Regions from separate parts of the Pseudalkalibacillus sp. JSM 102089 genome, predicted to be linked through region 3. Evidence: predicted binding sites of a transcription regulator. Region 3 holds the regulator's gene; each other region holds the start of a gene.
What was found. The regulator LexA, encoded in region 3, represses DNA repair genes until DNA is damaged. The targets are predictions, from matches to a motif close to CGAACATATGTTCG.

Region 1: the regulator LexA is predicted to act here: its motif matches at 3,055-3,068, upstream of ABVF21_RS16840 (DNA polymerase thumb domain-containing protein).
Region 2: the regulator LexA is predicted to act here: its motif matches at 2,380-2,393, upstream of addB (helicase-exonuclease AddAB subunit AddB).

What each region holds. Positions count from the first base shown of each region.
Region 1 covers NZ_JBEWYW010000008.1:149,354-154,790, forward strand. The annotation lists gene ABVF21_RS16825 (Na+/H+ antiporter NhaC family protein) at 1-24, opposite strand, end outside; SAM riboswitch class I at 95-198, opposite strand; gene ABVF21_RS16830 (alpha/beta fold hydrolase) at 392-1,231, opposite strand; gene ABVF21_RS16835 (YolD-like family protein) at 1,391-1,720, opposite strand; gene ABVF21_RS16840 (DNA polymerase thumb domain-containing protein) at 1,735-2,991, opposite strand; gene ABVF21_RS16845 (SDR family NAD(P)-dependent oxidoreductase) at 3,352-4,155, shown strand; gene ABVF21_RS16850 (GNAT family N-acetyltransferase) at 4,244-4,804, opposite strand; gene ABVF21_RS16855 (DUF805 domain-containing protein) at 4,966-5,313, opposite strand; gene ABVF21_RS16860 (GNAT family N-acetyltransferase) at 5,430-5,437, opposite strand, start outside.
Region 2 covers NZ_JBEWYW010000001.1:862,999-868,435, reverse strand. The annotation lists gene ABVF21_RS04300 (TVP38/TMEM64 family protein) at 1-434, shown strand, start outside; gene ABVF21_RS04295 (manganese catalase family protein) at 896-1,465, opposite strand; gene ABVF21_RS04290 (spore coat protein CotJB) at 1,486-1,749, opposite strand; gene ABVF21_RS04285 (spore coat associated protein CotJA) at 1,753-1,968, opposite strand; gene ABVF21_RS04280 (hypothetical protein) at 2,081-2,275, opposite strand; gene addB (helicase-exonuclease AddAB subunit AddB) at 2,465-5,437, shown strand, end outside.
Region 3 covers NZ_JBEWYW010000001.1:448,680-454,116, reverse strand. The annotation lists gene ABVF21_RS02265 (GNAT family N-acetyltransferase) at 1-406, shown strand, start outside; gene ABVF21_RS02260 (Type 1 glutamine amidotransferase-like domain-containing protein) at 464-1,099, shown strand; gene ABVF21_RS02255 (iron chaperone) at 1,163-1,534, shown strand; gene ABVF21_RS02250 (hypothetical protein) at 1,819-3,108, shown strand; gene lexA (transcriptional repressor LexA) at 3,364-3,987, opposite strand; gene yneA (cell division suppressor protein YneA) at 4,139-4,459, shown strand; gene ABVF21_RS02235 (YneB family resolvase-like protein) at 4,463-5,113, shown strand; gene ABVF21_RS02230 (DUF896 domain-containing protein) at 5,180-5,416, shown strand.

The DNA of each region.
Region 1 (5,437 bases), on a different contig from region 3:
GTTCCCCTTTATTTCTTTCTCCATTATTCATGTCTCCTTCATCTTTTATTCTGTCTCAATAAAAAAAGCCCACTTCAAGAGAAGAAGGCTTTTGCACTTATCTCTCAAGATTTCTCTTGCTGGAAGCAGCACCTTTCTGATGATCAGAGGTTGCTGAAGCTTCTTTGGGCCAGGTCCCTCCACTTCTCTTAATAAGAAATATACAATTATCAATGAGCGCATGCTTCATTTTACTTTTTCATAACGAGCTTTACTTTATCACGCATTATTCTGATGAGTCAACTTTGATTAACTGCATCAAAATAAACTCCTCATCCTTAAAGGAGTTTACCTGATTAACTAGTCTGGTTCAAGCTTTGTATGACTACCAATTTTTGCATTAGATCAATCTTTATTTTCCCAAAAACCACTCAATATCCTTCATAATCGATGCCGGTTTTTCTTCTGGTAGAAGGTGACCAGTTTTTTCATAGATGATCAGTTTAGCATTTGGGAGATCGTTACTGAGACGCTTCCCAATTTTCAAAGGCACAACTCTGTCGTTCTCTCCCCATATTAGTAGGCTAGGTGTATGAATTTGATTTAGTTCAGCTTCTGACAAATCTCCTTCGCGATCTCGAATCATCCTAACTAATGACCGAAAGATACCCTCATTGAAGAAAGGTTGGATATATCCATCCATCATTTCTTCATCGATAAGGGAAGGATCATAAACACAATTAAGCAAATTTCCTCTGACACCTTTTCGATAAAGCCACCTTTTCAAGTATACCGAGAAAAAAGGTAAATACGATGTATACACTAGACTCTGTTTAGCCTTTTCAAGATATCCTGAACTGCACAGTAAAATATTCTTACTAACGAGATCATCTTTCATAGCCGAGGCTCTCATTGCTACTTGCCCACCCATAGAATGGCCGATCATAACAGTATGATCAATTGAAAGCCTTTCTAAAAGTTCAACCACCACTTCCGCATAATTATGATAAGAGTGGACAAAACGATTAGACTTTTCACTTTTTCCGAACGGGGGAAGATCAATGGCAACAACAGTATATGCCTTTGTTAATAATGGTATCAATCTTCTGAAGCTGAAGCTCGACGATAGAAAACCGTGAAGAAGCGTTAATACTGGCCGATCGACGGCTGTGTCATTTCTATAGTATTCATAGTGAATATCAATTCCTTTGATCTTTTCCGTATTTTGTTTAAGATTTTGAGCTAATAGCATCTTTCATCTCACTCCGGATTTTAAATTCACCTGATCTGATTTACTCTTCGTTTCTAACCAGAAAGGATGGTCTCACTTATTCAGGTTTGACTTTATACTTATTTTACCCCAATCCTGAAATGAAAAACTTTTTTACAACCGAGAGGATATTCCATTTTTTCATTCTAACTCTACGTGCACAAGGTCCAGCAGCTTTATCGTTGTCCTTTTTTCATTATGGTCAATAATACGCAGTTCTTTCGTAAGTGGATCTACATAGTGCACATATCCAAAGAGAGTTTTCGTTTCACCTCCGCTAAAATATTGAAAACAAAGCGAGTTGTGAACGGCCATTGCTTCACATATCGTTTCATTCATTTCCGCCATTTTTTGTTCATCAAGTACCGGCTTTCCACTTCTTTTTTCTTCGGTTTTCCAATCTCTTAGCTCTTTCACATGCTCAGGTAACATCATTGACGTCCATTTTATATTTCCGCGATCACGTATCACGCTTCTTCCCCCTTCTATGCTTTATGACCACCCACAAGTTTACTTCTATGCAGTGCCGTACCGGCCTTTGTGTATGAAACGGCACGAAGCAGCGCATCTGAGCCATATTTCTCCCGGATCGAATCCATCACATATCCGAGATCCCGCTGCTTTGGGCGTGACGCATTAAATAAGTCCAACTGCACTTCTTCATCATTGCAAATATTTGAAAGGGTAATGGAAATCTTACGAACCGTTTTTCTTTCAAAAAACTCCTCAAATAACTGAAGACATACATTGTATATTTCGAGCGTAATAGCAGTCGGGCTGTGGATACTCCTTGAACGGTGAAAGCCACCCCCGCCTTCTTCTTTGCTATAACCAATCCCAAGGCTAATCGTACGCCCTGCCTTCCGGGCTTTTCTCGCACGTCTTGCAACTTCTTCACTCATCTCAAGAATGACGTGTTGAATGTCTTTTTCGTCATGGTAATCTCGTAACAAAATTTGGCTTTTCCCATAGCTAATCTGTCCCTGCATAATCGGCGCACCCATTTCAGAAAGATCGATGCCCCACGCATGATGATAGAGCTGATTTCCCATAATACCAAATTTTTCTTCTAGTAGATGTAGCGGATAATGCGCAAGCTGCTTTACATTCATAATCCCCATGCGATTTAACGTTCGCTCCACACGCGACCCAATACCCCACATTTGGCTTAGCGGGGAAAGCGGCCAGAGTTTTTTAGGAATATCTTCATAAGTCCATTCTGCAATCCCTTTTTCTTTCGCTTCCAGATCAAGACAAAGCTTTGCCATTAAAAGATTTGGCCCGATCCCTATGGCGCATGGTAATCCGAATGTCTCTCTTATTTCATTTTTGATCTTGTGAGCTACTTCAAATTTGTTCCCCCAAAGTCGTTCTGTCCCATCAACCTGCAAAAACGATTCATCAACGCTATACGTATGGATACATTCTGATGGTACATAACGATGAAAAAGCCTCGTTATTTCCATTGACTGTTTTAAATATGAAGACATTCTCGCATTAACGATATGAATGTTTTTGTTATTTGGAATTTCAAATAGTCTGCTCCCTGTTCGTATTCCAAATTCCTTTTTTAATGCCGGAGACGCCGCCAGCACAACACTTCCCAGTCGCTCGGTATCACCAACAACCGCGAGATAGCACGTAAGTGGATCAAGCCCCATCTCTACTGCTGAACAACTTGCATAAAAACTTTTCATATCAATACATAGGATTGTTTTCTTTGGAAATTTAGAATAATCCATTTGTATCCCCCTTCTCCTAAATGAAAGAACGTTTGTTCCCTTTATATATACCCGTATTTTAACCGAATATACGTTCTCTTCACAATAAGTACTTTCTTCCAATCATAAAAGCACTTACCGATGAAGAAGGAGTAATACCGGGACATCAATGTCTAGTCACACGTAAAAAAACTGAACATTTTATTTCATGTGATCATTCACGATTTTGTTTATTCCTCTATCACATCTTAATTTTATTCAATTGTAGTTGCTTCATTATACTCTTCCCTTGTAATATTTCTTCCCTTGAAAACGGCTAATCTGAGGTTTTAATGCTTCTTATTCGGGAAAGTTCCTTAGAAGATTAAAGGAGGGAATAGAATGAGCATTTATAAGGAAAATACATTAAAATACGAGCACATTCTTATTACCGGAGCCACGGGTGGTATTGGATATGAAACAGCAAAAGCCGCCGTACAAGCCGGTGCTACGATTACGATAACTGGAAGAAATAAGGATAAATTAACTCAGCTGAAACAGGAGTGCGAAGAGTTAGTCGCGGAAGCAAAGGTTGCTGTTCTTCCCGCTGATTTAAACAATGAGAAAGATCGTTATACCCTTATCGAAAGTGCGATTAAATATAACGGAAGCATAACGGGGTTAGTTAACTCAGCAGGAATTGGCGGCGGCAATACGCTTGATCAATTACAAGAAGAAGATCTTCGCAAAGTAATGGAGCTAAATTATACCTCGACTGTTTTACTGACTCAACTTGTGTATAAGCGAATGCGTGCGGATAAGAAGAAAGGGGCGATTGTAAACCTCTCTTCTCTCTCAGGTCTTAGAGGAACTTTTGGTAACACGGCCTATAGCGCTTCAAAGTTTGCTATAACTGGGTTCACGCAGTCGTTTGCTCACGAGGCTATCCGTGATGGAATTAGAGTTAACGCAGTATGTCCCGGCTTCGTTGATACAGAAATGGGGCGAAACAGTATTGCTTCAAAAGGGGCGAGAGAGAATAAAAGCTTTGAGGAAGAATTAAAAGCTGTAGAAGCAGCAATGCCATCTGGAAGAATTACGCAGCCTGAAGAAGTCGCCAATAGCATCATTTACCTTCTTTCAAATGCGTCAGAAAACATTATTGGCGAATCGCTCAAAATTTCAGGTGGAAGCGTTATGCGCTAGGTGCTTTGGAGAAATTATCTACAAATAAAAGATGACTCATGCTTGAAGAAAGCATGAGTCATCTTTTATTTGAGCCTTCACGAAGCCATTAAATAATACTAGCGTAGATACAAGTATCTGTTATCTGTGTTCCGTCGATCGACATATCTTCGTTTTTGAGAGTTCCTTCGAAATCATAGTCCAATCGTTCTGGAATTGCACGACTTCGCTCATTTTCTCGATCGCATCTAATCTCGACCCTTCTGCACTTCAAGTCCTGATGTGCATATTCAGTAAGTTTCTGAACGGCCTCAGTCATATAGCCATGACCACTTTGCTTCGTAGCCACCCAATACCCAATTTCAAGCTTTGGAACATCCCATTCAATGTTATGAAACCCAGTGGATCCAACAAATTCATTTGTCTCTTTCAAAAACACCAGGAATCTTAAACTTTCACGCTTTAGGAATTTAATATGTGCCTCTCGTGTATTAATCTCTGTATCCTCCGGAGTCGGCGTTTCTCTAGCAAAGCCAAGCCAGGGCCTCAGTTCACTTATAGAAGATTGAATGGCTTGATTAACTATTTTACCATCCCCGTATTCAGGCATTCTTAACATTAATCGTTCTGTTTCAAGTACTGTTTCAATTTCCATTAAGATTGGATTCATTTCTATCCCTCCGACGTAAGTAAAGACATTCCCTCAAAAAGAAGGAGATTTACAAATAAGATGGAACAAGCGATTAACTTTTCACCTTCAACTAGAATTTGAACCGCCAATCAAGGAGATTAGCGGTTCAAATGAGATCAGAATAATTGAAATTGAGCTAACTATACTACTTTAGGATTTATCCCAAAACGGTTTTCTTCTACATCGCTATCTAAGCAAGTGAAGACCAGAATGACAATACTACCAATTAGAGGAATAAGTCCAATGAGCACCCACCAACCGCTTCTTCCAGTGTCATGCAATCTACGCACAGTTACAGCAAGCGATGGTAAAATAATGAACAATGAATAAATACTTGTCAAAAATGGGGAAATATCAGCTAGAGACTCTACTATCGTTAAGACAATAGAAAAAATAACATTAAAAAGAGTAAACATCCAATATTCTTTACGCCTTGCTCTTCCTTGGAAATTCACATAATTCTTTAATACTTTCAAATACCAGTTCATACTGCTTCTCCTTTAGCGAATAAGTTTAGTAGATTAGTACCTTTTTCATACAAAACAGTATAACATAAAGGCTAACAATATTAGGTAAACAAATCAATAATTGGATATAAAATCTGCTAATTCA
Region 2 (5,437 bases), 410 kb from region 3:
CATGGCTTGGTGCATCTCTTGGCGCTTTGATCGTTTTTATAGTGGTCAGAAAGCTTGCTAGACAGCGCTTCATGCGAGTGATTACAAAACATGCTAAAATCGAAAAAACACTTCGCTGGATCGAGCGGCATGGATTTGGGATGGTATTTCTTCTACTTTGTTTTCCATTTACGCCATCAGCTTTAATCAATGTCGTTGCAGGTCTTTCAAATATGAGCATTAGGAGCTTTGTACTCGCCGTTTTACTAGGGAAAATGGTGATGATATCGATCGTGTCTTTTATTGGACATGATGTCTTTGCCCTGATTCATCGTCCTTTGGAGATGGTGCTGATTCTCGCTGCCATAGTTGTATTATGGGGAGCGGGAAAACTAATTGAAATCAAATTGAATCAACGCCCTAGAAAACATCGTACTGAAGATCATGTGAGATGAAGGAAAAGCCATGCCCGAAAGGGGATGGCTTTTGCGCGTTATTGTTTATTTGGTTTTAAGTTTTTAGTGCCTGTGTAGGGTGAACGGCCACTTCCGCATTTCGTGTCTAGCTGCAGTGGCCAGGGCCTCGATCGCTTCACCCTATAAAATGAACACAAAGACGGTGTTCTTTTTACAGGGCTCCAGCGCTTGTCGCCCCTTAACGGCCACATCCGCATTTCGTGTCTAGCTACAGTGGGCAAATCCTCCGGTCGTTTCACCCAATCGATTGAGACAAAAAGCGTCTCATTCTCATGGGTTCCAACGCCCTGCGGATTTAACCGCCCACATCCGCATTTCGTGTCTAGCTACAGTGGGCAGACACTTAGTCACTTCACCCTATAACTTGAACACAAAGACCGTGTTCAATTTATAGGGTTCCAGTGCCTGCCGTGTCTAACCGCCCACTTCCGCATTTCGTTTTAAAATATCCTTTTCTTATCTTTTTCTTCTTTAAGTATTTCAACGGCTTCTCTGAAGCGTTGGGAGTGGATGATTTCTCGTTCTCTTAGGAAGGCGAGGGAGTCGTTTAGGTCAGGGTCGTCTGAGAGGTCGATGATCCATTGGTAGGTGGCTCTTGCTTTTTCTTCTGCGGCGATGTCTTCGTATAGATCGGCGATTGGGTCTCCTTTGGCAGCGATGTAGCTTGCTGTCCATGGGACGCCAGCGGCATTGGAGTAGTATAGGGCACTGTCATGATTAGCATAGTGGGCGCCGAGTCCAGCTTCTTTCATTTGATCTGCGGTTGCGTCTTTTGTGAGTTTGTAGATCATTGTAGCGATCATTTCGAGATGTGCAAATTCTTCTGTTCCGATATCGGTTAATAAACCGACAACCTTATCGGGTATAGTATACCGTTGATTCAAATAACGGAGGGCTGCTGCTAGTTCACCATCAGCACCGCCATATTGCTCAATCAAAAATTTGGCAAGCATCGGGTTACATGTACTGACTTTGACGGGATATTGTAATTTCTTTTCATATAGCCACATTGATTTTCACCCTTTCCAGACTAGACTTGCCATGGCCACGGTGCGTCGCCCCAATTCCATGGGTAGTTTGAATAGCTGTTGCCGTATTGTTGAAGGGGACCATATTCCTTTTCATAGCGTTTCTTAAGGTGCCTACTTCTTTTGGCATATTCATTGAATTGTTGAATGGCTTCGTAGTCATCCGGGTGTGTATCAAGGTAAAGAGTCAGTTCAACGAGAACGAAATCAGTGGCCTGCAGTTCCTCTAACAGCTCATAATAGGCTTTCGGTAGCTGTCTAGACATGTTTTACTCCCCCCGCTTTGAAGGATAAGGATAGGGATCATAGAAAGCTTTCCAGAGAGTACCTCGAGTGAGAGCTTCACGTGCAGAATATTGCTCTAGTCCTGGAGGCTGAAATCCCATATAAAGATTAGGAGGAGTGGAATAAGATTTCACTCGAATAGGGGGACAGGGATCAAATGGACTAACGTAAGGCTCGTAATACTTTTTGTGGGTATACATCGTTGACCTCCTTCTATACAAATCTCTACTCTTTAGTTGTATGAAATTATGGAAAAAACATGATCTCTAAATATAAGGAGCACCCCCTAAAGTGGGAGTGCTCCTCATCCTTTTACATTTTATTAACGGTATTGTTCCACGTAGCAAGCATATTCTTTAGGTCATGAAGATCTGATTTAAATGGATAGTTCGATGCAACACTTCTTTTTTGGCCTTCGTCGAGCTTTTCGTAGCTATGCACAAATTCGGTCATGTCTCTTGTGAGTCTATTTAGCTCCCATTTAAATGTTTCGAATTCTTTTTCCATTGTCAAAACTCCTTTGTAAATAAGTTCTTATATTTGATATACCCTGACGGATCATTCTAAAAACCATCGAGTATGATAATTTACAAATAATGTCGCATTGGATGCGAACGTATTTTCTTGTCTTGCTATCCAATTGAAGAAAAACATGAGATAATAGACTAAGAATTTACGGTGTAGGAGGTAGAATACATGGCGGTACAGTTTGTTATTGGTCGGTCTGGAAGTGGAAAAACAGAGCATTGCTTATCTGAAATGCAGCACGAATTGATCGATCGCCCGCTTGGTGAAGATATGATCTATCTTGTACCAGAGCAAATGACTTTTCAATCAGAATATGAACTAGTACATAATAGAGGATTAAAAGGAATGATTCGTGCTCAGGTTTTTAGTTTTACAAGACTGGCATGGAAAGTTCTTCAAGAAACGGGAGGGATGGCCCGCCCCCATTTAACGAGCGTAGGAACAAGTATGATGTTACGTCATATCATCGAAGAGAATAAACAGAAGCTAAGAATTTATCAGCGTTCTTCTGAAAAAACAGGGTATGTGGAACATTTGAATGACATGGTCACCGAGTTTAAGCGGTATTGTCTTGAACCGGAAGATATAAAACGTTTTGCGGATGATCTTTATGATGAAGATGAGCGAAGCTTACTTCGGGATAAGCTCTACGATCTTCATCTTGTTTATGATGCTTTTCAGAAGGAAATGCTAGGATTTTATCTTGATTCGGAAGACTATTTGGCATTGCTTGCTGAGAAAATCGAAGCGTCAAGCTACCTAGAGAATGCCTCTATCTGGATTGATGGTTTTCATAGTTTTACACCTCAAGAGCTTCTTGTGCTTCAGGCTTTAATAAAAAAAGGCACAAACCTTACATTTACTATCACAATGGATCCCGAGATGAATCCTTCAAGCATTCATGAACTGGATCTCTTTCATGAGCCAGCGAAAACATATCAAACACTTCAAGGACTAGCGCATGAAGAGGGGGCTGCTATTAAGGAGCCGCTAATTTTAGCTGATCAAAAGCGCTATAACAATAGTGAACTTGCGCATTTAGAAGCCAACTATGGTGAACGACCACCAGTTCTTTATAATGGAAGTCTTCAGCATATTCAAGTGCATCATGCGGTGAATATCCGTTCCGAAGTTGAAGCGGCAGCACGTGAAACGCTTAGATTAGTACGCGATGAAGGCTATCGATATAGAGATATTTCAGTCATGGTACGCAACATGGCTTCTTATTATGAACTTGTCGAAACGATCTATGCAGATCACGGTATTCCTATTTTTTCTGACCAAAAAAGAACGATGCTGCATCACCCGCTAATTGAATTAATAAGGTCCAGTCTAGATATTATTCAATATAACTGGCGCTATGAATCTGTATTTCGCTGTGTGAAAACAGAATTGCTTTTTCCAGACGATACAGAAGAAAGTGTCGAAACCATTCGCGAGCGCATGGATGAACTCGAAAATTATGTGATTGCTAAAGGCATTAAGGGCTATCGCTGGAAAACGGACGAGCGCTTTAAAGCGAATATCTACAGACAGCTTGAAGATGATGAAACGGTTACCTCAGATGACCTCGAAAAAATGGAAGATCGACTAAACGAAACGAAAGAATGGATTGTTACACCGCTCGAGAAGTTTGAAAGAAAAATGACGAAAGCAAAAACCGTTCGCGAGATGTGTGAAATTCTTTATTATCTTCTAGAGAATAGTCATGCTGCAGAAAAAATAGATCGGTTGAAGGTACAAGCAGAAGAAGCAGGTCAGCTTTCGAAAGCACGGGAGCATGATCAAGTTTGGGATGCTGTTATTGCACTGCTTGATGAAACGGTTGAATTGATTGGTGATCAAAAACTTTCAATAGAGCAATTTACGAAGCTTCTTGAAGCTGGGATGGAAAACATGAAGTTTGCCCTTGTACCTGCTTCACTAGATCAAGTTGTGATCGGTAGCATTGATCGAACGAGATTTACTGATGTGAAGTGTGGTTTTTTGCTAGGTGTCAATGAAGGAGTTTTACCATCAAGAATACAGGAAGATGGGCTTTTGAATGAACAGGATCGAGAAAAGCTAGAAGAACAGGGGATCCAGCTAGCACCCGGATTAAAGCGACGTCTTTTAGACGAAGAGTTTCTAATTTATCATTCTTTGTCAACGCCATCTGATGCCCTGTGGGTAAGTTGTCCTCTTGCGGATGAAGAAGGAAAGGGATTGCAACCATCTATTGTGATGAATCGATTGAAAGAGATGTTTCCTGAGCTTATCATTGGTTTGAAATTTGCTGAACCAGGTGAAGAATCGAAAGAAGAGCTATCGTTTATAACGAACCCGGCGAAGACGATTGGTAGATTAACAGGTCAGCTTCGTCAATGGCATCGCGGGTATCCGATTGATCCGATTTGGTGGGATGCCTATAATTGGTTCGTCACGGCGTCATCACAAGAGAATCGAGTACGATTGATTGAAAGTCTTTTTTATCGGAACAAAGCAGATCGTCTGACTGAAGATACGAGTAGAAAACTGTATGGTTCAAAGATTCAAACAAGTGTTTCTAGAATGGAAAGATATAAATCCTGTGCCTTTTCGCAATTTGCTTCTCATGGTTTACGGTTGAAAGAACGGTCAACATTTAAGCTAGAAGCACCAGATATCGGTCAGTTATTTCACGCGGCGCTTAACATGATGGCTGAAACAATTAAGCAGCGTCATTGGGATTGGGCAAAGCTTTCATCGAATCAATACTATGAACTATCAGGTCAAATCGTAGAGCAACTTGCACCGAAATTGCAAAATGAAATTCTATTAAGTTCCAATCGCTATCACTATATTATGAGAAAACTTTCTCAGGTAGTAGGTCGAGCCTCTTCCGTTCTCGGTCAACAAGCGAAGAAAAGTGGTTTTCAGCCAGCAGGGCTCGAATTAGGATTTGGCCCAAACCAGGAGTTGCCACCAATCGAGTTTACGCTTAAGAATGGGGTGAAAATCCAGCTGATCGGACGAGTGGACCGCGTTGATCAGGCGCTAAATGGAGAGGAACTTCTTCTCAGAATTATTGACTACAAATCAAGTGGAACTTCTCTTGATCTCTCAGAAGTTTACTTTGGCTTAGCGCTTCAGATGTTAACGTACCTGGATGTTGTGATTACA
Region 3 (5,437 bases):
TTTGCCAGTGATTGAAATGTGGCTAAAGCAGTTTTCTTCACATGATGGATTTCAAGCAGGTATTGTGCACAATGGAAGATTAGCAGGCATGGTTGGATTCCATGGCATCGATTGGTCTAACAAGAAAACGAGTATTGGCTATTGGCTATCTGATAAGTTCCAGGGTAAGGGGATTATGACAGCTGCCGTTAATGAACTAATTGTTCAGGCATTTGAAGAATACAATTTGAATCGAATTGAAATACAGTGCGGGATAGAGAATGAAAAAAGTCAGGGAATCCCTAGACGTCTTGGTTTTAAACCAGATGGAATCATAAAAGACGCTGAATATTTGTACGATCACTTTCATGACACTATTCTGTACAGTCTTCTCTCGAAAGAATGGAATGAATATCGTGAGAGTTAATAAACGAACAGAATTTCAAAATACTTTATCGTATAGGGGTATGAATGAGGTGTATTAATGGGAAAGTTATACTTTTATAGCGATCAATTAAATGAAACACCCGGCAACCGAAGATTAGATGAATTATTGTTTAGTGGGGGAAACAAAAAGATTAGCTACATACCTTCAACGGAGGATGAAGAAAAGAATTATTTCGGTACTAAAGTGAATTATTATCGAAACTATGGAATCGAGAATATCATGTTTTTCGATTTATACAGTGAATTTGAACCTACGAAAATAGAGGAATTATTGAGTTCAGATATAATTCATCTCTCAGCAGGTAATCCGCTGGAATTTAGTAAGGCTCTTAAACATCGGCATATGATTCACGTTCTTTTAGATTTCTATAATCGCGGAGGAATTCTTGTTGGGGTGAGCGGAGGAGCGGTTCAACTCGGTAGATCTACAAAGCTATTTCAGATGTTTACAGAAACAACTAGCGAGGCGTTGTACCAAACTTTGGGTCTTGTCGGTTTCGAGTTTTTACCTCACTACAATCGCTGGAGTTCAGATTATAAGAGTAAAGTTTGGGAGTATGTTAAGAGAACAGGAACAACTGTTTATGCAGCGAATGACGGCGATGGAATTATTTTTGAAGAGGGTAAACTACAAATGATAGGTGATATAGTAGTGATGAATAGCGAGTTGTAATGGTACTATCTCAGTAAGATATGGTACATCACTACATTTGCTTGTTTTATAGGAGGACTAAAAATGGATGTATTTGAAGAATATTTAGCAAAGATAGAGAACCTGCAGCACCGAGAGCGAACGGAACAAGTTTTGACCTGGGTACAAAATGAATTTCCAAACCTGGTGCCGAAAATTGCCTGGAATCAGCCAATGTTTACAGATCACGGAACATTTATTATTGCCTTTAGCGTAGCAAAACATCATTTGGCTGTTGCCCCTGAAAAGAATGGAATTGTTCATTTTTCTGAAGAAATGAAACTTGCTGGCTATGACCACACTAAACAACTAATGCGTATTCCGTGGGGTAGTTCAGTTGATTTTTCATTACTTAAAAAAATGATCGAATTCAATATTCATGATAAGGCAGACTGTTCAACTTTCTGGCGCAAGTGAATAAATAGGCGGGACAGGCTTTTATTCGGATCAACCGATTGATCGCCGCTATATGAGATTACATTTAAACTAAATGAAGTTCATTAAATGATAGCTAAGCTTATCTATATGTCGAAAGATGCAGAGAAAACGTCACGGTTTTCTATAATATAAGTATGTTATCCATACATGATCCACTTCGAATGATTCATTTTTGATCAGAATACTTGTAATAGTTTGAAAAATGCAACCTCCCATCTCTACAATAGAAGATAGTTCAACTAGAAGGGGAGGAAAACAGAAATATGAAATCTAGGGAATGGAAATATGGGATTGCGCTTTTTCTTGTAGGGATGTTAACTTTCGGTTTCTCACCGTTAACTGGAAGTGCCAAAGGTGATTGCTTTAACACTGATGCGGCGCTAACACCAGAGGAGCAGCGAATGGAAGACGGTGCCCCTATCCCACAGCAAATTATGGATAAGGCGAAGTTTACAGTTTTTGCAGATGAATTTAAGGAAGATTTGTGCAAAGCGAAAAGTGTAAAAAAAGCAGAGAAAGTGATCGAAAAGCATGGTGAGAAGCTGTGGGATACGGCTGTGGCTCGAGCTCAGGGCGAACGAAATGATTTAGGGGAACTAGATCGTTATGATGATCGCCCGCTATATTGGACTCGATTACATATGACTGCTGCCCTCAGGCAATGGGAACCATCATATACAGTAACGGAGAAAAAGCAAGAAGAACTGATGAAGAAACTAGAGTACACGTCAAGGGGAATTACTTCTATTGATTTTCCAAAAGGGAAGAAAGTTAAGCGCGTTTTAGTAAGTGGATTTGATCCATACCGTTTAGAACAGGAATTTAGGAGATCAAACCCTTCTGGCGCTGCAGCGCTTCAAATGGATGGGAAAGTCGTTTTGACGGAAGAAGGTCCAGCTTTTATTCAAGCAGCGAATTTTCCGGTACGATGGGATGATTTTGATGAAGGAATCGTTGAAGATACATTTGGACCTTACCTGGTTAATAGTAAAGAGCAGGTGGATCTCATGATGACAATCAGTCAAGGGGGTCCAAAAGCTATGACCATCGAAGGGTTTGCCGGGAGATGGCGCACAGGGGTTGGAAACACTCTTGAAGATCGCTCAGAAGTTATTCCGACAGTGAGCAATTGGCCGATGCCTGAAAAACTGCCGGAATTTATTGAAACAACGCTTCCTTACAAGGAAATGATTGCAGCCAATACTGGACCATGGCCGGTGGAAAGAGGCGATGAAGTATGCGAATGGCTCGCACCAGAATATCGTGATAAACCGTATGAATGCCATGAAGGGGGTCCGACTGAAGGATCAAAAGCTCGTAAAGGAGGAGGCGGAAGCTACTTATCGAATGAAAGTCAGTACCGATCCAATCGTGTGCGAATTGGGATAGGAGCTTATGATATTCCGGGTGGACACCTTCACGTAGCCGCTCAGGAGTACTATCCTGAAGATCCTTCCGTTTATATCACTGATGAGTTCCAAAAGTTCCGTCAGGCGACAGTAGATCAAACAGTTGAATTAGTTATAGCGGCTTCAGAGGCTGCTGAAAAGTAACCGTTTAAGAATAATGTTAGAAGTATACAAAACCGCTCTTCATTTAAATGAAGGGCGGTTTTGTATAGCCTGTAAGAGTTAAAAGTAGGTCGGTGAGGTTGGTTGTAATGTAAAGCTACACCCCTATGCTCTTCAAACTGCGATCATTTACACAGACGGAGGGATTAATAAATAAAAGAAGAGAAGAAGCTCGTATTGTTATATTATAGCCCAGAAAGCTTATATAACATAAAAAAAGAAGCGCACGCAGCGCTTCTAGTGAATGGAGCGAAAGACCCCAATTACTTTACCAAGAATAGAAACGGAATCAAGAATGATCGGTTCCATCGATGAGTTTTCCGGTTGAAGTCGGAAGTAGTTGCTTTCTTTAAAGAATCGTTTAACAGTTGCTTCAGCTTCATCTGTCATCGCGACAACAATATCACCGTTATTTGCAGTTGGTTGTTGCTTCACAATGACCATATCACCGTTATAAATACCAGCTTCGATCATACTATCCCCTTCAATCACAAGAATAAAAGTATGCTCTTCATCCTGTGCAAACTGCTCTGGAAGCGGGAAGTATTCTTCTACATTTTCAATGGCAGTGATCGGTTGACCAGCAGTTACTTTACCAATGACGGGAACGTTTACAGTGTGTTGACGAGGAATATCGATTGTTTCATCAAGACCAAGCACTTCGATAGCTCTTGGTTTTGTTGGGTCTCGTCTGATATACCCTTTTTTCTCGAGTCTTGCCAGGTGGCCATGGACAGTGGAGCTTGAAGCGAGTCCAACAGCTTCGCCAATTTCTCTTACAGAGGGTGGATAACCCTTTTGCTTAACTTCGACTTTAATAAAGTCCAGAATGTCCTGCTGACGCTTTGATAGTTTCATAATATCTGGCACCTCGTTCCAATCTATCTATTTGTTAGTAGTATACCAGAATTTTTGTTCGCATACAAACATAAGTTCGAAGAAATTAGTTGACACGAACAGAGGTTCTGATATACTAAAAACAGAACAAATATTCGCATATGGGGTGATTGGGATGAGAAAGCAAGCTGGGGGCTTGTCTGGAGTTGATTTTCTTGTCATTATATCTTTTGTAGCTGTGTTAATTATTGTGTTTTTATCTTTGCGAACAGCTGCAGCTGAGGAGTATGATCGTTACACAACGGTACAATTGGAGCAGGGAGATACTGTTTTAGAAATTGCGGAAGAATTCCGTACTGCACATGAGTTGTCTGATCGGAAGTTCGTCAGCTGGGTTGAAGAAGTGAATAGCATTGATGCAAACCGAATTACAGCAGGAGATACTCTCATCATCCCTGTTGAAGCGAACGCTACCGCACTTGGGGGTAAAGAATAAAGTATGAACGCCGTTATTTATTGTCGGGTAAGCACAAAGAAAGAAGCACAGGAGTCTTCTCTTGCCAGGCAAAAAGAAGAACTACAACGATTTGCATCACAGTCAGGTTTCATTATACAGCGCTTGATTGAAGAAAAGCACAGCGGGTATGACATTGATCGCGATGGCATACTCGAGGTGCTTGACTTATTGAAAGAGGGGCATGTTGAGGCATTGCTCATTCAAGATGAAACGAGACTTGGGAGAGGGAATGCAAAGATCGCTCTTCTACATGCCGTCCATAAATATGGAGGGACGATTTATACAGTGAATCAAAACGGAGAACTTCAATTGTCGGAATCTGATTCGATGGTTCTTGAAATCGTTAGTATCGTTGAAGAATTTCAGCGCAAGCTTCATAATCTGAAAATTAAACGTGGAATGGACAAGGCGGTTAAAGAAGGCTATCGACCGCAGCGAAACCTCAGCCAGCAAAATCAAGGTGGGCGTGAGCGGGTGGAAGTTCCAATCGAAGAAATTGTTAATCTACGAAACCGTGGTCTTACGTTTAATGAAATAGCTGCAACGCTAAAAGGATTTGGACATCACGCTTCGAAAGCAACGGTACATAGACGTTATCAGGAATATGTTGACGAGCAGAACGAGAAGCACTAAACTTGTCTATGTTCAAAACATGCGTTAGCATGTGAGATACAAGTTTCAGTAAAGGAGCTATTTTACATGCCTTTTGAAGATAAACTCCAAAGAATTAACGAGCTATCTCGTAAAGCGAAAGAATCATCATTAACAGAAGATGAGAAAAAAGAACAGAAAAAGCTACGTAAGGAATATTTAGCAAATTTCCGTTCTTCTTTCAAAAACCAACTTCATTCTATAAAAGTTGTAGATGAAGAAGGTACAGATGTAACACCTGAAAAGCTTAAGGAAAGTAAGAAAAACCGTCGCTTTCTTCAGTAGAAAATAGCCTAATTTTGCGAA